Regions from separate parts of the Kitasatospora sp. NPDC051164 genome, predicted to be linked through region 1. Evidence: riboswitches for the same ligand, from Rfam matches in the RefSeq annotation. Region 1 holds a riboswitch; each other region holds the start of a gene.
The links. A riboswitch is a leader RNA that binds a small molecule or an ion and turns the genes downstream of it on or off. The one in region 1 is predicted to bind cobalamin.
Positions count from the first base shown of each region.

Region 2: it holds a riboswitch for cobalamin, as region 1 does, so the genes downstream of both, ACIBEC_RS35290 (cobalamin biosynthesis protein) here and ACIBEC_RS05925 (iron ABC transporter permease) in region 1, are expected to answer to the same signal.
Region 3: it holds a riboswitch for cobalamin, as region 1 does, so the genes downstream of both, ACIBEC_RS04075 (HoxN/HupN/NixA family nickel/cobalt transporter) here and ACIBEC_RS05925 (iron ABC transporter permease) in region 1, are expected to answer to the same signal.

Region 1 is NZ_JBITFB010000003.1:208,713-215,697, reverse strand. It holds gene ACIBEC_RS05935 (ABC transporter substrate-binding protein) at 1-882, opposite strand, end outside; gene ACIBEC_RS05930 (ABC transporter ATP-binding protein) at 953-1,747, opposite strand; gene ACIBEC_RS05925 (iron ABC transporter permease) at 1,789-2,856, opposite strand; cobalamin riboswitch at 2,965-3,100, opposite strand; gene sodN (superoxide dismutase, Ni) at 3,201-3,596, opposite strand; gene sodX (nickel-type superoxide dismutase maturation protease) at 3,854-4,216, shown strand; gene ACIBEC_RS05910 (CGNR zinc finger domain-containing protein) at 4,259-4,846, opposite strand; gene ACIBEC_RS05905 (amino acid ABC transporter ATP-binding protein) at 4,959-5,762, opposite strand; gene ACIBEC_RS05900 (amino acid ABC transporter permease) at 5,759-6,733, opposite strand; gene ACIBEC_RS05895 (ABC transporter substrate-binding protein) at 6,771-6,985, opposite strand, start outside.
Region 2 is NZ_JBITFB010000029.1:54,685-61,669, forward strand. It holds gene ACIBEC_RS35280 (putative cobaltochelatase) at 1-1,767, opposite strand, end outside; gene ACIBEC_RS35285 (cobyric acid synthase) at 1,764-3,302, opposite strand; gene ACIBEC_RS35290 (cobalamin biosynthesis protein) at 3,299-4,285, opposite strand; cobalamin riboswitch at 4,453-4,587, opposite strand; gene ACIBEC_RS35295 (helix-turn-helix transcriptional regulator) at 4,783-5,466, shown strand; gene ACIBEC_RS35300 (prolyl oligopeptidase family serine peptidase) at 5,579-6,715, shown strand.
Region 3 is NZ_JBITFB010000002.1:336,623-343,607, forward strand. It holds gene nusB (transcription antitermination factor NusB) at 5-442, opposite strand; gene efp (elongation factor P) at 447-1,010, opposite strand; gene ACIBEC_RS04070 (aminopeptidase P family protein) at 1,091-2,197, opposite strand; gene ACIBEC_RS04075 (HoxN/HupN/NixA family nickel/cobalt transporter) at 2,660-3,787, opposite strand; cobalamin riboswitch at 3,819-4,033, opposite strand; gene ACIBEC_RS04080 (metalloregulator ArsR/SmtB family transcription factor) at 4,115-4,498, shown strand; gene ACIBEC_RS04085 (hypothetical protein) at 4,554-6,227, shown strand; gene ACIBEC_RS04090 (AAA family ATPase) at 6,259-6,985, opposite strand, start outside.

The sequences.
Region 1 (6,985 bases):
GATCGCGGAGACGTCGGCCAGCGGCGGGAAGGACATGAGGAACTTCCGCTTCTCCTCGGCGCCCGGGGTCGCGTAGTCGTTGATCACGATCACCTCCGGGTCGCGCCGCACCACGTTCTCCCAGCCGGCGGTGACCCAGGTGTCGGCGAGGTCGCCCATGATGTTGGTCCCGCCGGCCTTGGCGATGATCTCGTCGGCGGCGGCGAACCTCCCGGCGGTGTACGGCTTGTCCTGCCCGCTGTCGTACAGGAAGACGGACGGGCGGTGCCCGGGCTGCGGGACGGCGGCGATCCGGGCCCTGGAGTCGGCGATCAGCCGGTCGGCGCGGTCCTTGACGTCGAAGATCTCGCCGAGGTTGGCCAGGTCGGTGTAGAGCGCCTCCAGCGGGTCCATCACGCCGCGCTCGGCGCCCTTGCCGCTGCGGCAGGACTCGCTGAGCACGTACGAGTCGATGCCGAGGGCCTTGAACGCCTGCGGGGTGACGCCGGTGCCCTCGTCGAAGCCGTAGTGCCAGCCGGCGAAGACGAGGTCGGCCCTGGCGTCCAGCGCGATCTCCTTGGTGAGCCGCTGCTTGGAGAGCCACGTGGTCTGCTGGTAGCCGTCCTTCCAGGGCACCTGGTCGATCTTGCCCTTGTCGTCGGGCATGACGTAGCCGGCCATCCGGTCGGCGAGGCCCAGGGAGAGCATCAGCTCGGTGATGTTGACGTCGTTGGTGACCACCCGGGCGGGCTTCTGCGGGAAGGTCAGCCGGTCGCCGCAGTTCTCCACGGTCACCGGGTAGTGGGCGGAGCCGGCGGCGGCCTCCCTCGGGGCGATCTCCGCGCCGCAGGCGGTGAGCCCGAGGACGAGCAGGGCGGCGGTGGCAACGGCCTTGGTGCGCACGGTGGTTCCTTCGGTGGGTCAGGCTTCGGCGGTGAGGGCTCCGGGCTTCGGGGGTCCGGGCTTCGGTCGTTCAGGCGTCGGGGGAGCGGTCGAGGCGGTCGATCAGCAGCTGGAGGGCGCCGGTCTCCGGGTGCCGGACGGGGGTGGCCCGAACGCCGAACACCTCGGCCAGCAGGGCGGGCCGGAGCACCGCGCCGGGCGGTCCGGAGGCGACGATCCGGCCGGCCCGCAGGACGTACAGCAGGTCGCAGTGGCTCGCTGCCAGGTTGAGGTCGTGCAGCGCGGTGAGCACCGTCGGGCCGGCCTCCCGGGCCAGCGCCAGGACCTCCAACTGGTGGGCGATGTCGAGGTGGTTGGTGGGTTCGTCGAGCACCAGCAGCCGCGGCTCCTGGACCAGCGTGCGGGCGAACAGCACCCGCTGCTTCTCGCCCCCGGACAGGCTCAGGAAGCCCCGTTCGGCGAGGTGTCCGGCCCGGACCTTGCGCAGTGCCCCGGCGCAGCGCTCCCGGTCCCCGTCGGTCGGGCCGCCGAGGCCGCGCCGGTGCGGCAGCCGGCCCATGGCGACCACCTCGGCCACCGTGAAGTCGAACTCGGCAGAGTGCTCCTGGGTCAGCGCGGACACCCGCCGGGCCGTCTCGCGGGCGGAGAGCGCGTGCAGGTCGTCGCCGGCCAGCCGGACGGCCCCGCCGGCCGGCTTCAGCACCCGGTAGACGCAGCGCAGCAGGGTCGACTTGCCGCTGCCGTTGGGACCGACCAGTCCGACCACCTGCCCGGCGGCGGCCGCCAGGTTCACCTCGTGGACCAGCCGGGTGCCGGCCAGCTCCACCGAGACGGTGTCGACGTCGAGGTCCTGGGCCGTCGTCAGGTCGGCCGCGTCGGCCCGGTCGGTCGTGCGGGTCGCGTCGGTCACCGTCGGCCTCCGAAGGCCTGGCCGCGGCGGCGCATCATCAGCAGGAAGGCGGGCACGCCGAGCACGGCGGTGAACACCCCGACGGGCAGTTCGGCGGGCGCCAGCAGGGTGCGGGAGGCGATGTCCACCCAGACCAGCAGCAGGGCCCCGGCGAGCGGCGCGACCAGCAGCACCCGGTGGTGCCCGGCGCCGACCAGCATCCGCGCGAGGTGCGGCACCAGCAGTCCGACGAAGCCGATCGCCCCGCTGACCGCGACCACCGTGCCGGTGACGGCGGCGGTCACCACGAACAGCTCGCGGCGCAGCCGGTCCGGGTCCACACCGAGCGAGGCGGAGGTCTCGTCGCCCATGGCGAGCGCGTCCAGCCGGCCGGCGGTGCGGGCGAGGTAGGCCAGGCCGGCCAGCACGGTGCAGGCGGCGATCGGCACCGAGCCCCAGGTGGCGCCGCCGAGGCTGCCGAGCAGCCACATCATGGCGGCCCGGGCGGCTTCGCCGCGGTCGGCGGCGAAGATTATCAGGGTGGTGGCGGCGGAGAAGCCGTAGGACAGGGCGGTGCCGGTGAGCACCAGTCGCAGCGGGGTGAGCCCGTACGCGGTGCGGGCGGCGAGGTAGACCAGCGTCATCGCGGCCAGCGCGGAGCCGAAGGCGGAGGCGGAGACCGCCCACACCCCGAGCGAGGCGAAGGCGCCGAACAGCAGGACGGCGTTGGCGCCGACGGCCGCGCCGGAGGAGATGCCGAGGACGAAGGGGTCGGCGAGCGCGTTGCGCACCAGGGCCTGGACGGCGACGCCGGTGGCGGCCAGCCCGGCGCCGACCACGGCGGCCAGGACGGTGCGCGGCAGCCGGATCTCCCAGACGATGGCGTACGCCGCCGCCTCGTCCGCGTCCAGCCGACCGCCCGTCAGGCCGGCGCCCAGCAGCCGCAGCACGTGGGGGAGTCCGATCCCGGAGGAGCCGAACGCGACTCCGCAGACCACGGAGAGCAGCAGGGCGGCGGCGAGGCCGACGGCGAGCGGGAGCGCGGGTATGCGGCGGACGGGCGGGCCGCCGGTTGCGAGGTTCACGGGTGGGCGGTTCACGGGTGCGCCTTGCCTCGGGCCGCGGGTGCGCCAGGGCGGGCGCCGGCCGGAGGCGTGCCCGGGCGCCGTTCCCCTCGCAGTCCGCGGCGAGTTGTCGGGAGGTCAGCGGCCGGGGGCGATCGGGCTGGCGCGGCCGTACCGCTGGTACGGGCCGCGCTCACCGTTGCGGGTCAGCGCCGGATTCACACCGGACTTCCCCCTCGGACGCCCCGGCAGCATAACAGGCACTTAGGGTCAGCAACCCTTACCGGGGTCGGGTCGGACGTGAACGCACGACCGCCCCCGTCCGGCGGTGCGGACGGGGGCGGTCAGGTGGCGACGCGTCAGGCTCAGGCCTGCTTGGTCTCCCAGAAGATCTTGTCGACCTCGGCGATCAGGTCCAGCAGGGCCTGGCCGGTGGCCGGGTCGGTGGACGCCTTGGTGGCCGAGGCGGCCTTCAGGGTGTCGTTGATCAGCTTGTGCAGCTGCGGGTACTTCTCGAAGTGCGGGGCCTTGAAGTAGTCGCTCCACAGCACCGAGATGTGGTGCTTGACGGCCTCGGCGCGCTGCTCCTTGATGATGATGGCGCGGGCGCGGAAGTGCGGGTCCTCGTTGGCCTGGTACTTCTCCTGGGTGGCCTTCACCGACTCGGCCTCGAGCCGGGCCTGCGCCGGGTCGTACACGCCGCAGGGCAGGTCACAGTGGGCGTGAGCGGTGGCACGCGGTGCAAACAGACGAGAGAACATGGGAGTCCTTCCTTAGATCGTCTTCCCGCGCCCGAGATTACCCTTCCGCCCTCGCGGTTTCGCGATCGGGCGGTGGGCCTAGGGCAAAAGGCGGACCCGGAACCGGGGTAATCCGGACATCGAACAGGTGACGGTCCGTACGGCAGACTGGGGACGGTCGGCGCGGAGGAGGAGTCGTGGCACGGAGCACGGAACCGGAGGGCCGGGCCCGGGGCGGCGCGCTGCCGTTCGGACTGGTCGACGTGGTGGGCCGGTCGATGGTCCCGACCCTGCGCGAGGGCGACCGGCTGCTGGTCCGCTACGGCGCGCCGATCCGGCCGGGGGCGGTGGTGCTCTTCCGGCACCCCTTCCAGCAGGACCTGCTGGTGGTGAAGCGGGCCGCCGAGCGCCGGTCCGGGGGCTGGTGGCTGCTCTCCGACAACCGCCCGGTGGACAGCGACAGCCGCAGCTACGGCGCGGTCCCGGACGACCTGGTGCTCGGCCGGGTGCTGCTGCGGTTGCGCCCGCGCCCGGTCTGGCTGGCGCCGGGCCGCCGGCTGGAGCGGCTGCTGCTCGCCCCGCGGCTGGCCCGGGTGCCGGGCCTGGCCCGCCGCCTCGGCGTCTGGGTGGAGGAGGTCTAGCCGCGCGCCCCACCGCTGCGCCCCACCGTTGGGCCCCGGCTGTTACGCCCCGGTGCCCAGTGCGGCCTCCGCCTCCTGGCGCTTGCGGGCCCGGTAGGCGGCGACGTTGGCCCGGGTCGCGCAGCGGTCCGAGCAGTAGCGGCGGGAGCGGTTGGTCGAGGTGTCCAGGTAGGCGTTGCGGCAGGGCGCGGCCTGGCAGATGCCCAGCCGGTCGGCGCCCAGTTCGGTCAGGTGGACGGCCAGGCCCATGCAGGCGACCGCGCTGAAGTGCGCGGTGGCGGTCGGCGAGTTGTCGGCCAGGTGCAGGTGCCAGCGCGGCCGTCCGGCGTCGTCCAGGTAGTCGTGCCCGGAGATCAGCGGGCTGACGGGGTACTCCATCAGCAGGCTGTTCAGCAGGTCGACGCCCCGGATCTCGTCCCCTTCGGCGGCGGCTTCGAAGACCCCGCGCAGCCGGGTCCGGACCGCCCGCAGCCGGGGCAGGTCGGATTCGTCGGCGAGCGCGGCGGCCCGGGAGGAGTCGGAGAACAGGGCGCGCACCGCCTCCACGGAGGTCAGCGTGTCGGTGCCGCGCTCCGGCTCCTCGGTGTTCACCAGCCGAACGGCGAGGTCGGCGTACGAGGCGAGCTCCACGGCGGTCCTTCCAGAAGATCGGTAACGGGCTGGCTGCTTCCAGCCTATTACCCGAAGGGGGAAAACGTCGGCGCCCGGCAGGAGCTGCCTGCCGGGCGCCGACGGGAGGGGTTCAGAGCACCTTGGAGAGGAAGGCCCTGGTGCGCTCGTGCTGCGGGTTCGTGAGGACCTCACGGGGGTTGCCGGACTCGACCACCACACCGCCGTCCATGAACACCAGCGCGTCGCCGACCTCGCGGGCGAAGCCCATCTCGTGGGTGACGACCACCATGGTCATGCCCTCCTCGGCGAGGCCGCGCATGACGTCGAGGACATCGCCGACCAGCTCCGGGTCGAGCGCCGAGGTGGGCTCGTCGAAGAGCATCAGCTTGGGCTTCATGGCCAGCGCGCGGGCGATCGCGACGCGCTGCTGCTGGCCGCCGGAGAGCTGGGAGGGGTAGTTCTTCGCCTTGTCGGCGAGGCCGACCCGCTCCAGCAGGGCCATCCCGCGCTCGCGGGCGTCCGCCTTGCTCTCGCCCTTGACCTGGACCGGCGCCTCGACGACGTTCTCCATGGCGGTCATGTGCGGGAACAGGTTGAAGCGCTGGAAGACCATGCCGATGTCGCGCCGCTTGAGGGCGACCTCGCGGTCCTTGAGCTCGTGGAGCTTGTCGCCCCGCTGCTGGTAGCCGACCAGCTCGCCGTCCACCCAGAGGCGGCCGCCGTTGATCTTCTCCAGGTGGTTGATGCACCGCAGGAAGGTCGACTTGCCGGAGCCGGACGGGCCGATCAGGCAGAACACCTCGCCCTGCTTGACCTCCAGGTCGATGCCTTTGAGCACCTCGACCAGGCCGTAGGACTTGTGCACGTTCTCGGCGCGGACCATGGGCTCGGCCGACCCGGCGCCGTCGGCGGGGGTCTTGGTCAGATCGGTCATACGTGACCACCTCCCTCGAGCCCCGGGACGACGTCGGCGTCCGTCTTCGGGGCGGGCTTCCCGGCGAACAGGCCCCGCAGTCGCTGCAGCGGGGTGGGCGGGAGGGTGCGGTTGGAGCCTCGGGCGTAGTGGCGCTCGATGTAGTACTGGCCGATGGTCAGCACCGAGGTGAAGAACAGGTACCAGAGGCTGACCACGATCAGCAGCGGGATGTTCTGGTAGTTCCGAGAGTAGATGACCTGGCCGGCCCGGAAGATCTCCTCCAGGGAGATCACCGAGACCAGCGAGGTGGTCTTCAGCATCGAGATGGTCTCGTTGCCGGTCGGCGGGATGATCACCCGCATGGCCTGCGGCAGGACGATCCGCCGCATGGTCTGGAACCGGCTCATGCCGAGCGCGTGCGCGGCCTCGCTCTGGCCCTCGTCCACCGACTGGATGCCGCCGCGGACGATCTCCGCCATGTAGGCGGCCTCGTTGAGGCCGAGGCCCAGCAGGGCGGCGACGAAGGTCGGGATCAGGACGTTGGTCTGCCCGGACCAGAACTCCGGTCCCCACGGGATGCCGATCGACAGCTTGGCCCAGATCAGGCCGAGGAAGTTCCAGAACACCAGCTGCACCAGCACCGGGGTGCCGCGGAAGATCCAGATGTAGACCCAGGCGGTGCCGGCGAGCAGCGGGTTCGGGGACAGGCGCATCACCGCGAGGATGACGCCGCCGACCACACCCATGAGCATGGAGAGCGCGGTCAGTTCCAGCGTCACGACCATGCCGTGCAGGATGCTGTCGTGGAACAGGTACTGACCGACGATGTCCCACTTGAAAGCGGGGTTGGTGAAGAGAGCGCTCAGCAGCATCGCCGCGAGCAGGGCGATGACGACGGCGCCCGCCCAGCGTCCGGGGTGACGGACCGGGACGGCCTTGATGGTCTCAGGCCGTCCCCGTCCCGCCGTCCCCTTGTCCAAAGAGTTCACGGTGTGGCCTCGGGGGAGAGATGAAGCGTACGAGGGGTCAGCTGACGGCGCCGTTGACGGTCGACTTGTCGATCGCACCGGCCTCGACGCCCCACTTGGTGAGGATCTGCTTGTAGGTGCCGTCGTCGATCAGCGACTGGACGGCACCCTGGATGGCCGGGCTGAGCTTGGAGCCCTTGGCCAGGGCGACACCGTAGGGGGCCACGCCGTAGGTGTCGCCGACCTTCTCCAGCTGCCCGCCGGACTGCTTGA
Region 2 (6,985 bases), on a different contig from region 1:
CTCGGCCAGCGGGGTCCGTCCGCCGGTGGGCAGCGACTCCAGCCGGGCCGCGCCGACCTCCACGGAGGAGGTGGGCGGCAGCGCCAGCTCGGCGCCGGCGCCGCGGAAAGTGATCATGCCGATCTTGTCGCGCCGCTGGTAGGCGTCCATCAGCAGTGACAGCACGGCGCCCTTGACGGCGGTCATCCGTTGCCGGGCGGCCATCGAGCCCGAGGCGTCGACCACGAACAGCACCAGGTTGGACTCCCGGCCCTGGCGCACCTGTTCGCGGAAGTCGTCCTTCCGCAGCACCAGCGCCCGGCCGCTGCGTCCGCGTGCCGCCTGGTGCGGCGCGGCGGCCTGCAGGGTCGCGGTCAGGTGCAGCCGGCCGAGCGCGCCCTGCGGGCGGCGGGCGCGGATGGTGTGCCCGCCGGTGGTCTCGGCGGGGGAGCGGCGGCCCTGGGCGCCGTGGCCGGTGCCGCGGACGGTGAACAGCTTGGTCCGGTACGGGTCCCCGGCCGCGGCCGGCGTCGACTCCCTTGCGGGGGCCGGGTGTTGGGCCGGGACCGGCGACTGTGGCTGGTCGTCCCCGCCGGTCGTGGACGCCTCCGGGGCGCCGCCGTCGGAGGGCTCGGGCGCCCCGCCGCCGTCCGGACCGCCGCCGTCCGGGCCGCCGCCGTCCGGGCCGCCGCCGTCCGGGCCGCCCTCGGGGCCGGGGCCGTCGCTGTCCGGCCCCGGGCCGTCGCCCTCGGGCTCGGGGTCGGGCTCGTCCCCCTGGGCGTGCTCCTCCAGCGTCCGGTCCAGCTGCTCCTCGTCCAGCCCCGGCGCGTCGAAGGGGTTGCGGCGGCGCCGGTGCGGCAGCGCGAGCTGGGCGGCCTTGCGGACGTCCTCCTCCAGCGCCTCGGTGCGCCCGTCCCAGGCGGCGAGCGCGACGGCGGTGCGGGCCATCACGATGTCCGCTCGCAGGCCGTCCACCTCGAACGCGGCGCACACGGCGGTGATCTGACGAAGCGCCACTTCGGTCAGCTCGACCTTGGGTAGCAACTCCCGTGCGGCGGTGATGCGTTCGGCGAGTGCCCGCTCTTCCTCGGCGAACCGCGCGGCGAAGCCGGCCGGGTCGGCGTCGTAGGCGAGCCGGCGGCGGACCACGTCGGCGCGCTCGGCCGGGTCCCGGGTGGCGGCGATCTCGACGGTCAGGCCGAACCGGTCGAGCAGCTGCGGCCGCAGCTCGCCCTCCTCCGGGTTCATCGTGCCGACCAGCAGGAACCGGGCCGCGTGCCGCACCGACACGCCCTCGCGCTCGACGTACGAGCGGCCCATCGCGGCGGCGTCCAGCAGCAGGTCCACCACGTGGTCCTGGAGCAGGTTCACCTCGTCGATGTAGAGCACGCCGCGGTGTGCCTTGGCGAGCAGCCCGGGCTCGTACGCCTTGACGCCCTCGGCCAGCGCGCGCTCCAGGTCGAGCGAGCCGACGATCCGGTCCTCGGCCACGCCGACCGGCAACTCGACCAGCTGGGACGGCCGTTCGTGGCTCCCGGCGGCGGAGTGCGGCCCGTCCGGGCACTGTGGGTCGGGCGCGGCCGGGTCGCAGGCGAAGCGGCAGCCGTCCACGGCGGCGATGGACGGCAGCAGGCCGGCCAGCGCGCGCACCATGGTCGACTTCGCGGTGCCCTTCTCGCCGCGGACCAGCACGCCGCCCACGGCCGGGGAGACCGCGTTCAGCAGCAGCCCCAGCCGCAGGTCGGCCATGCCGACGATCGCGGTGAACGGATAGCGGACGTCAGTCATGCGTCACTCCCAGGTGCCCCGGGCGCCAGGAACGGCAGCGATCCGGCCGCCGGCACCCCGCCCTCGATCAGCTTCCACAGCGCGTCGGTGTCCGCGTGTTCCTCGATCAGGTCGCCCAGCCGGTCCAGCCGGGCCTCGCGCGCCTCGGCGAAGGAGGTGTCCGGCGCCGGGACGAACGCCCGGCCCGCCAACTCGGCGACTTCGCGCAGGAGTTCGCGACGGAAGTCGTCGTTCTCCAGCACGCCGTGCCAGGTCGTGCCCCAGACCGAGCCCACCCGGCAGCCGTCCAGACTCTGCCCTCGGCCATCGGAGACGAACGCCTGGCCCCCCTCCACGGCCACCACCCCGTGGTGGATCTCGTAGCCCTCGACCCGGTGCCCGAACGCCTCGCCGACCGGCCGCGCCAGCACCTTCTCGGCGCCGAACCGCACCTGCGTCGGCAGCAGGCCGAGCCCGTCGACGGCGCCCGCCTTGGACTCCACCTCGTCGACGATCCCGCGCGCCAGCATCTGGTAGCCGCCGCACACCCCGAGAACCGGCCTCCCGGCCGCCGCCCGCGCCTTCAGCGCCGGCTCAAGGCCGCGCTCGCGCAGCCAGGCGAGGTCCGCCACGGTGGCCCGGGTGCCGGGCAGCACCACCAGGTCGGCGTCGGCCAGCTCCTCGGGTCTGGTGGCCCAGCGCACCAGCACGCCCGGCTCCTGCGCCAGCGCGTCCAGGTCGGTGAAGTTGGACAGCCGGGGGAAGCGCACCACGGCCACCCGCAGCACGTCCGCCCCGAGCGGCCCGCGCCCGTCGACCCGGTCCACCACCGTCGACAGGTCCAGCGAGTCCTCGGCGTCCAGCCACAGTCCGGGCAGCATCGGCAGGGTGCCCAGCACCGGACGGCCGGTCAGCTCGTGCAGCATCTCCAGCCCGGGCGCCAGCAGCCGCGCGTCGCCGCGGAACTTGTTGACGAACCAGCCGGCCACGTGCCGCTGGTCCTCCGCCGACAGCAGCGCCAGCGTCCCGTACATCGCCGCGAACACGCCGCCGCGGTCGATGTCCCCGACCACCACCACCGGCAGCCCGGCGGCCGTGGCCAGGCCCATGTTGGCGATGTCGCGGTCGCGCAGGTTGATCTCGGCGGGCGAGCCGGCGCCCTCGCAGACGACCACGTCGTAGCGGCGGCGCAGGTCGGCCAGGCACTCCAGGGCGCGCTCCAGCAGGACGGGCTTGCGCTCGCGGTAGTCCAGCGCACCGACCTCGGCGACCGGCCTGCCCAGCAGCACCACCTGGCTGCGGCCGTCCGCGCCGGGCTTCAGCAGCACCGGGTTCATCGCCGCCTCCGGCTCCACCCGGGCGGCCTGCGCCTGCATCGCCTGGGCGCGCCCGATCTCGGCGCCGTCGGCGGTGACGAAGGAGTTCAACGACATGTTCTGCGCCTTGTACGGCGCGACCCGCACACCCTGGCGGGCCAGCCAGCGGCAGATACCGGCCGTCACCACGCTCTTGCCCGCGTCCGAGGTCGTCCCGGCGACCAGCAGCGCGTTGCTCATGCCCCACCCCTCCTCTTACCGAACGCCCTGATCACGAGATGCCCCGCGACCGTCGTACCCAGTGCCAGCGCGCCCACCCGCCGGGAGAGCGCGCAGGCCCGCTCGATGTCGTCCACCGTCACCGGCCGCAGCTCCGTGCCCAGCACCGGACGGTGCTCCACGCGCTCGCCGTACTGCAGCGTGCCGCCCAGCCGCACGCCCACCGCGCCGGCGAACGCCGACTCCGCCTGGCCCGCGTTCGGGCTCGGGTGCGAGGAGCCGTCGCGCCGCCAGACCCGCCAGGCCGTCCGGGGCTGCGGGGCGGCGGCCACCGTCAGCAGCGCGGTCAGCCGGGCGCCCGGCCAGCCCGCCACGTCGTCCAGCCGGGCCGAGGCCCAGCCGAACCGGGCGTAGCGCGGCGAACGGTGTCCCACCATGGCGTCCAGGGTGTTCACCGCACGGAACGCCAGCAGCCCGGGCGTGCCCGCCAGGGCGCCCCAGGCCAGCGCGTTCACCACGGCGTCGGCGGTGTTCTCGGCCACCGACTCGACCACCGCGCGGGCGATCTGCTGCCCGTCCAGGGCGCTCGGATCCCGCCCGCACAGGTGCGGCAGCCGCTCCCGCGCGGCCCGCAGGTCGCCGTCCTTCAGCGAGCGGCCGATGGCGCGGGCCTCCCGGGTGAGCGAGGTGCCGCCGAGGACCGTCCAGGTCGCGGCCGCCGCCAGCGCCGCCCGGCCCAGCGGGCGCCGGCCCACCGTACGGTCCAGGGCGAGCGCGCCCGCCGCGACCGCGCCCACGCACAGCGCCGTGTACCCGGCCCCGGCCGTACGGTCGTCGCGCCACAGGCGCCGCTCCAACCGGGTCGCCGCGCTGCCGAAGACGGCCACCGGGTGGCCTCGGCGCGGGTCGGCGAAGCGGGCGTCGGCGGCGTAGCCCGCGACGGCGCCCAGCGCGAACGCGGCGGCGCGGGCCAGGGGGCGTCCGGTCGCAGGACGGACGGTCACAGGACGAACGGTCACAGCACGAACGCCGGAAGGGGGCTGATCGGAAGACAACTCACCGGGAGACAGCTCGGCGGAAGGCCGCTCGGAGTCCGGTGGGGCGGGGCAGCCTGCATCGCGTGCGTGTCCTCACTCAGGGTCCGCGCCCTGGATCGACGTAGCGGGGGCGAGAGTCTCCTGGCTTCCGGGTCGGACACACCCCCGGGGCCTTCCAGCGGCTTCTGACGGCCCGCCGTGGCGATCATTCCGAGCGTGCTCCCCGGTGACAGTGGCGGGACCGCGCCGGACTCGCACCGGCTTCCTCTCCATGCCTCCGATTGGCCCCAGGATCCCATCACGCGGCCGAACCGGGAGTCAACCGAGGTCACGGAGGGGTTGGTCACACCGGGCACCGCCCCGACGCGCTGTGGGATCGCCCAGCGGAGCACCGCCCCCGGACCGGCCGCTTCGTGGGTTCGGTCGCTGGGGCGCACCGCGGTCCGCGCCTACCGTTCGGTGGCATGCGTCGCAGAAAGACCCCCACTGTCCCGCCTCCGGTGCCGTTCTCCCCCGCGGCCGCCCGCGCCCACCGGGCCGGCCTCGGCCTGACCCCCGAGCAGGTCGCGGAGGGCATGGCCGCGCACGGCGTCCGGCTGCTGCCCACCCACGTCCTCGCCTGGGAGGCCGGCGAGCTGCGCCCCAGCGAACCGGAGTTCATCGCCCTCGCCCGCGCCCTCTGGTGCCCCACCGCAAAGCTGATGGACACCCGCCCGGTACGGCTGCGCGACCACCGCGTCGCCCGTGAACTCGGCCAGGCCGCCGTCGCCGACCGCACCGGCACCATCCTCGACACCTACCGGCAGGCCGAACTGACCGGCCAATGGGACGGCGACGAGGAACAGACCCGCGCCCTCGCCGAGGTCCTCGACCTGACCCTGCCCGAGCTCGTGGAGGCCACCGGCCGCCGGGAGGCCCTCGGCCGGCTCCTCCGCCAGTGCGTCGCGGGCCGCTGGCAACCCCACCTCCGCGCCCTCGCCCGCATCGTCCCGGCCCCCGCCGACACCCTCGCCGCCGCTCTCACCGTCCTCCACCAGGAACACCACGTCCCCACCCACTGGGGTGCCACCACCCGCGCCGCCCCACCCCCCACCACCGACTCCCTCACCCCCCGCTTCTGGCACCTCCTCGACGCCGCCACGGACTGACCCCGCGCCCCGACGCCGGCCCCTGTCCCCGCGCCGAGTGACCCGGACGGCCCAGCCCGGTGGCCGGGCGGCCGGGGCGCCGGTGGACTGGTGCACGAACACCGTCCGGTCCGTGACCAACAGAGCGGGGATCGATATGCGCTGGGGAACCGCCGCCGTCGTGGCGGCCGCCGCCGTCGGAGCCGGGGCCGTCGTCCTGGTGATCGGCCGCCGGGCCTCCGAGCGGATGGTCCGCCCGGTCACGGCCGTGCAGGAGTCCGGGCCGGTCCTGGTCCGCGGCCTCGGCGTCGGGCGGATCACCTTCAGCCGCGGCCCCGAGAGCCTGCGTCCCGGCCGCTGGGCGGTCGAGTGGGACGACGGCGGCCACGCGGTCGTCGAGGAGGTCCTGCACAGCGACGAGGAGGGCGTCACCCGTCGGCTGGTCCGCGCCGACCGGGGCACCCTCGTCCCCGGCGCCGAGGTCCGCTTCACCCCGCGCGTCCACGTCGGCGACCCCACCCGGGCGCTCGGCCTCGCCTACACCGAGACCGCGGTCGACGGCGAACTCGGCGCCCTCCCCGCCTGGTATCTCGACGGCAAGCGCGGCACGTGGGTGATCCTCGTCCACGGCCCCGAGGCCGACCGCCAGCAGACCCTTCCGGTCCTGCCCGTCCTCGACCGTCTCGGCCTGCCCGCCCTCGCCGTCACCTACCGCGGCGACGAGGGCGCCCCGGCCTCCCCGGACGGGTACAGCCACTTCGGCGAGACCGAGTGGCGTGACGTCGAGGCGGCGGTACGGCTGGCGCTCGCCCACGGCGCGGGTCGGGTGATCCTCTACGGATGGTCGGTCGGCGCCACGATGGTCCTGCTGACGGCGGCCCGCTCCGCCTGGGCGTACGCCGTCAGCGGCCTGATCCTCGACTCGCCGGTCCTCGACCTGCCGGCCACCGCCCGCGGCGACGCCGAACGGCTGGGCTTCCGGGGTGCGGCCGTCGAACTCGGCGCCCTCGCCGCCCAGGGCCGCACCGGCGTCGACCTCGCCGACTTCTCCCGCATTGCCGAGGGCACCGACCTGCGCGTCCCGACCCTCCTCCTGCACAGTCCGGCCGACCGGGTCTCCCCGTTCCGCAGTGCCGAGCGCCTCGCCGCCGCCCGCCCCGACGTGGTCGGCCTCCAGCCCTTCCCCGGCGCCGACCACGGCACCCTCTGGAACTCCGCCCCCGACCACTACACCGAAATCCTCCGTCGCTGGCTCACCCCGCTCCTCTGACCGGGAGCCACCGCCCGTGCGGAGCGCGGGAAGTCGGACCCGCCGACTTCTCGTGCTCCAAGATCGGCCCGTCCCGCGCGCCCATCCGTCCGGATCCGGGCTCGACAGCCCTGCCGCCCGCCGACGGCTTCGGCGCGGCCAGCAGCGATCGCCGCGCCGTGAGGGGAACATTTTTGGCCCCGCACACCACTCTCTCCCTCACGTTCCGTGACTGCTCGAACGACGGCAGCAACCGTCGCGACTGACCTGGCATGAGCAGGCCACACGTTT
Region 3 (6,985 bases), on a different contig from region 1:
CCGGTTATCGGCGGATGCTCGGCTTCAGCTCCAGGAAGCGGGCGAGCAGACCGTTGACGAAGGCCGGGGAGTCGTCCGTGGAGAACTCCTTGGCGATCTCGACGGCCTCGTCCAGGACGACCGCGTCCGGGACACCGTCCTCCCAGATCAGCTCGTAAGCACCGAGTCGCAGGACGTTGCGGTCCACGATCGGCATCCGGTCGAGCGTCCAACCCACCGCGTACTGCGAGATCAGGTCGTCGATCCGGCGAGCGTGCTGGACGTACCCCTCGATCAGCTCCATGGTGTACTCGCCGATCTGCGGGGTGCCCTCGTCGGGCTTCGGCTCGCGGGCGCGGGCCACCCAGTCGGCGAGGACCTGCTGCGGGTCGACCCCGCGGTGGTCGGCCTCGAAGAGGATCTGGAAGGCCCGGGTACGGGCCTTGCTACGTGCGGCCGACACGGACTTACTTCACCCGGCCGAGGTAGCTGCCGTCGCGGGTGTCGACCTTGACCTTCTCACCGGTGGTGACGAAGAGCGGCACCTGGATCTCGGCGCCGGTCTCCAGGGTCGCCGGCTTGGTGCCACCGGTCGAGCGGTCACCCTGGACGCCCGGCTCGGTCTCGGCGATGGTCAGCTCGACGGAAGTCGGGAGCTCGATGTACAGCACCGCGCCCTCGTTGGTGGCGACCAGGGCCTCGAAGCCCTCCAGCAGGTACTTGGCGGCGTCGCCGACGACGGCCTTCTCGATGGTCAGCTGGTCGTAGGTGTCCATGTCCATGAACACGAAGTTCTCGCCGTCCATGTACGAGAACTGCATGCCGCGCTTGTCGACGTTGGCGGTCTCGACCTTGGTGCCCGCGTTGAAGGTCTTGTCGACGACCTTGCCGGTCAGGACCTCCTTGAGCTTGGTACGCACGAAGGCCGGGCCCTTGCCGGGCTTCACGTGCTGGAACTCGACGACAGACCAGAGCTTGCCGCCGTCCAGCTTGAGGACCATGCCGTTCTTGAGATCGTTCGTGGAAGCCACGGGCGCACTTACTCCTGGATATAGCTGTCAAGGAACCAAGGGATTGCGTCCTGCCGCCCACGGCCGTCGAGCGGCCGCGGTCACAGGGCGAGGAGCTCCTTGGTGGTGATGGTGAGCAACTCGGGCCCACCCTCTTCGAGGGGGCGGACGACGAGCGTGTCCTCGATCCGGACACCACCCTTGCCCGGGAGATGAACCCCTGGGCCGACGGTGACCGGCACGCGGCTGTCCAGTTTACCCATGTCCGACGGACCGAGGCGCGGCGCCTCCCGGATCTCCAACCCGATGCCGTGGCCCACCGGGTGCGGCGAGGCCTCGCTGTGGCCCGCCGCCTCCAGGACCTGCCGGGCGGCCCGGTCGGGTACGCACTGCTCCACGCCCGGTCCGAGCGCCTCCCGGCCGGCCCGCTGGGCCCGGAAGACCAGCCGGTGCAGCTCCACCTGCCAGGGCGCGGGCGCGGCCCCGATCACGAAGGTGCGGGCGGTGGAAACGCCGTAGCCGCGGTACTGCGCGCCCATCACCACGGTCAGGAAGTCACCCTCCTCCACCCGGCGGTCGGTCGGCTGGTGGGCGGCCTGGCCGGAGTGGCTGCCGGTGCCGACCGACACCGGGAAGGCGGCCCGGTCCGCGCCGTGGTCGATCATCCGGCGCTCCAGCTCCATCGCCAGGTGCCGCTCGGTGCGGCCGACCAGGATCGACTCCAGCAGCTCGCCGAGCGCCTGGTCGGCGATCTCGGCGGCGATCCGCAGATCGGCGATCTCGTGCTCGTCCTTGACCACCCGCAGCCGCTCGACCACCTGCCCCAGGTCGACCAACCGGGCCCGCTCGGCCAGGCCCGCCACCGCCCGGTGGCGGCTGACGGTCAGGTCGTGCTCCTCCACCGCCAGAGCCGCCACCCCGAAGCTCGCCGCGGCGGCCGCGGCGGCCAGCGCGGTGTCCGCCCCGGCCGCCACCGGCAGCTGGGGGACGTCCGGGGCGATCAGGTGCTCCCCGGAGTCGTCCGGCGGCAGGTCGTCCGGCAGCGCGAGCAACACCCGCTCCCTGGTCAGCAGCAAGGTCGCTCCACAGGGCGCGCAGCCCGTCAGATACCGCACGTTCGCCGCCCGGGTGATCAGCGCCGCATCGGCCCCGGCCGCACTGCAGTGCTCCCTCACCCGCTCCCGCCGACCCGCGTACGCATCCGCCATGCGTCGAGCCTACGAACCCCCGGGCCGAACCGCCCGCCGAGCACTCCCGACGGAACCCCGGGACACCTCGGGCAGGCGCCGTTCCGCGCGCGACGACAGGGGTCAGCGCGGCGGCGGGACGGAGACACCATGGTCGACGCCGGCGTCCGCCGCCCCGGGTTGCGGCAGACGTGCGGGTAGGAGGCGCCGAAGAAGACCGTGCCGCCGACCGGCACCGGGTGTCCGCGCTCGTCGTGCACCAGGGCCGGCTCGCCCTCGTCGACCCGGATGATCTCCACCGTTCCGGCCGGGTGCTGCTCGCGGCCGCATGAGTGACGCTCATGGCGCTGCCCAATGAGCTGTCCTCATGGGGCGGCCGCATGAGCCGTCCTCATGGCCCGACCTCATGAGGCGAGCTCATGGCGCTGCCGCATGAGCGCGGCTCATGCCCCGGCCCCATGAGCCACTCTCATGCCCTCCGGCTCACAACCCCTCGGGTGCCCAGCGCTTCTCGACCCGGGCGAGCTTCCAGTACCCGATCGCCACCGCCCAGACCACCACGAACAGCCCGGCGATCGCGTAGCCGACGTTGTCCAGCGAGATGTCCGCGATCCAGCCGGTCACCGGGTCGGTCAGGTCGAGCTTCTCGTGCAGCACGCCGACCAGCTCGATGGTGCCGATGATGAAGGCCACCGCGATCGACAGCCCAGTGATGGTCAGGTTGTAGTACACCTTGCGAACCGGGTTGGCGAAGGCCCACTGGTACGCGAAGTTCATGAACGTCCCGTCCAGGGTGTCGAACAGGCTCATCCCGGCCGCGAACAGCAGCGGCAGGCAGACGATCGCGTACCAGGGCAGCCCGGAGGCCGCGCCCGAGCCCGCCATCACCATCAGGGTGACCTCGGTCGCGGTGTCGAAGCCCAGGCCCAGCACCATGCCGACCGGGAACATCTGCCCGGGCCGGGTGATCGAGCGGGTCGCCCGGTTCAGCACCCGGGCCATGAAGCCGCGCGAGTCGAGGTGCGCCTCCAGCTCCGCCTCGTCGTACTGCCCGGCCCGCATCGCCCGGAACACCTTGATGATGCCGAGCAGCGCCGCCAGGTTGAGCGCGCCGATCAGGTAGAGGAACACGCCGGAGGTGGTCGTCCCGATCATGCCGAGCCACTTGTGGGTGGCCGAGTCGTCGTCCATCAGCGTGCTCGCCAGCTGCGCGCCGCCCGCCACCAGGGCGGACATGAGGACCACCATCGAGGAGTGCCCGAGGGCGAACCAGAAGCCCACCGAGACCGGCCGCTTGCCGTCCGCCATGAGCTTGCGGGTGGTGTTGTCGATCACCGCGATGTGGTCGGCGTCGAAGGCGTGCCGCATGCCGAGGGTGTACGCGGTGATACCCAGGCCCACCCCGAAGACCTGGGTACCGACCGCGTACCGTTCGGGTGCGACCAGGAAGATGAGCGTCCCGAAGGCCACCACGTGCATGGCCAGGATCACCCCCATCAGCCCGGCCGTACGGACGGTGTCCTCGCGCTTCCACCGGAAGGTGGGCAGCACGGACGGGACCGTTCTCACGCCCGCTTTCACGTCTGCGGCGGCGGTTTCGGGCAGGGTCATCTTCGGATCACGCTCCAGCACCTCGTGGAATCACTTCGTGAGATGCCGTGGCCGGTCTCCTGGCTTACGGGACGTCCATACCCGCCTTCCCAGGTGCGCGAGGCACCCAGTGGCGTCGTGGGTACGGACGACACTCCTCCGGGGACGGAGGAGTGACCCGATCACAGTGGCGAGGGCCGCTCCGGAATCCGGACCCCTGAGGGTCCGTCACCGGTCTTCCCGAGCACCACGGCGGGCTACACCGTAGGGGCCACGCCCGACCCATGCAAGGCTGCGCACCTGCGCAGGTGTCCAGGATCACAGGACGCCGCCTGCAAGAATGTCCGCATGCATCTCGTACCGGCCGACCGCGCGGGCCACCGCACCATCGACGGACACCGGGTCTGCGAGGCCATCGCCGCGATCGGCGACGCCGCGCACGTCCGGTCCTGGTCCGAGCGGTTCTCCCTGCTCGCCGACCCCGGACGGCTCTCCCTGCTGCTCGCCCTCCACCGGGCCGGCCCGCTCGCCGTCACCGATCTCGCGGTCGCCACCGGCATGCGCGACACCGCCGTGTCCCAGGCCCTGCGGCTGCTCCGCACGGCCGGCGTGGTCACCGGCGACAAGGACGGACGTGTGGTGCGCTACCGGCTCGTGGACGAGGACATGCGCCCCCTCCTCGACGCGTGCGCCGCCGCCGAGCACCACGAGCCCACCGCAGCGGCGGGCTGACCGACACTCGGGAAACAGCACCCGGCGCGCCACCCCGGATGAGTACGATCATGGTGTGCCGTCCCACCCCCACGTCTGGCCCGCCGACCGCTGGAACACCCGACCGGTCAAGGCCCGCGTGCTGGCGGTCGCCCGCACCCTCACCTCGGCCACCCGGGTCCTGGACGTCCTCACCCTGCTGAACCCCGACGGCATCGCCCGGTACTTCACCGTCAACCCCGGCTCCGCCTTCGCCGACCGCGCCCTCGACGAGTACCTGCACGGCCTGCCCGGCTTCACCGTGCTGGACTGGGAGGACGCCGTCCGGCACCGCTTCGACCTGGCCGTCGCCTGCGCCGTCCACTCCTCCATGCACCGCCTGGACGCCCGGCTCGTCGTCCTCCCGCACGGCGCCGGCTACAACCGCCTGGTGACCGAGTCCACCGGCGACACGGTCAGCGCCGCCGGCCTGTCCCGCAACGAACTCACCTACCGCGGGCGGGTGTTCGTGGACGTCCTCGGCCTCTCCCACCCCGAGCAACTGGACCGCCTACGGGACTCCTGCCCCGAGGCACTGGACGTAGCCCACGTGGTCGGCGACCCATGCTTCGACCGGATGCTGCACAGCCGACGCTCCCGCGACACCTACCGCGCCGCACTCGGCGCCGTCGACGGTCGACGGCTCGTCGTCGTCAACTCCACCTGGAGCGAGCACTCGTTATTCGGCCGCCGCCCCGACCTGCCCCAGCGCCTGGTCCGCCGGCTGCCCGCCGACGAGTACACCGTGGCCGTCGTCCTGCACCCCAACATCTGGAGTCGGCACGACCCGGAGGCCCTGCTCGACGCCGCCCGCCGGATGGGCCTGCGCCTGATCCCGCCGCACCAGGGCTGGCAGGCCGCCCTGGTCGCCGCCGACGTCATGATCGGCGACCACGGCTCGGTCTCCTTCTACGGCGCCGCCCTGGAACGCCCCACCATGCTCGTCGCCACCGGCGCCGCCGAGCTCGACCCGCGCTCCCCCAGCTACGCCTTCGGCCAGGCCGCACCCGTGCTCGACCCCGACGGAGACCTCCCCGCCCAGGTCGAGAAGGCCCTGGCCCGGGACCCTGCCGACCTGCGCGAGATCACCGACCGCTCACTCGCCCGCCGCGGCGAATCCGCCCGGGTGCTGCGCCCACTGCTCTACTCCTTCCTGGAGCAACTGGACGAACCAGGGGACGAACCGGCCCTGCCGCCCTACCCCAAGCCCGTCCTCGGCCCCGGAGCCGCCGAGCGGCCCACCGCCTACGACGTCGAGGGCGCGAGCGAGGGGACGGAGGTCAGCCTGCGGCGCTACCCCTTCGACCCGAAGGACCACAGCCCACGGGGCTTCCACGCCCTCACCGACGAGCATCCCGGCGACGCCTTGCGCTACACGGCCGAGGTCCTCGCCCGGACCGAGGTGCACGCCGAGCGCCCTGCCGAACGCTGGCTCGCCGACTCCGCCGCCGAACTCCCCGGCCTCGCCGTCGCGGTGGCCGCCCTCGGCCCGGACCGTCACCTGCTCCGGCTGCGCACCGGCCTGCTGCTGGCGGCCTGCGCCGAACCGGACTGGACGGGCACCGCCCCCAGCGTCGATCCGCTGCTGCTCGGCTCCGCCGTCGCCTGCTGGCTCGCCGACGGCGGCGACCCGGCCGCCCTCCCCGAGCACGGGCTCACCATCCGCACCGGCGAGCGCCGCACCCGGGTGTCCTTCCGTACCGGACCGTAGGGCCCAGACCATAGACCCCGGACCGTAAGGCCTAGCTCGACAGTTGGCGCAGCCGCTCGCGGCTGCGTTCCGCCAGTTCCTCGTCGCCCTGCTCCTCGGCGAGGGTGAGCAGCAGGGTGTGGGCCTGCGCCTCCTTCGCGTACTGGCTGCGCTGCCCGGCCTGCCGGGCGCAGTCCTCGGCCTGGGCGACGGCGAGGTCCAGCTGTCCGAGCGCTCGGTGGGCCCGGGCGCGCACCAGCGGCAGCTTCATCAGCATGTCGTTGTCGTGCGACTCCTCGGCCTGGGCCGTGGCCTCGGCCAGGACGGCCAGCGCCTCCTGCGGCCGGCCGTCGGCGATCAACGCCTGCGCCAGGTGGTAGGTCTGGACGATCTCGCCGTGGTCGTCGCCCCGGTTCTCCGCCAGGGCCAGGGTGAACCGTTCCACCGCGTCGCCCGGGCGACCGTCGGCCAGACACAGCAGGCCGTCCATCTCGTAGAGCACGCCGACGACCTGGCGGTTGGTGACCAGCGGCGCCTGCTCCGTGGCGAGCGCGAACTGTTCGGCGGCGAGCGGGTACTCCTTGCGGTCGAGGTAGGCGCGGGCCAGTTGGTTGCGCATCCGCACCACGGCGTCCGGCTGGTTGTCCCACTGTGCCGACTCGATGCCGAGCCGGTGGGTGGCGATCCAGTCCTGGAAGAGCTTCCGGTCGTGGTAAAGCAGCCAGAGCGACTCGCAGAGCCGCCACACCTCGCCGTGCCAGCCCTGCTCGGCCGCCGCC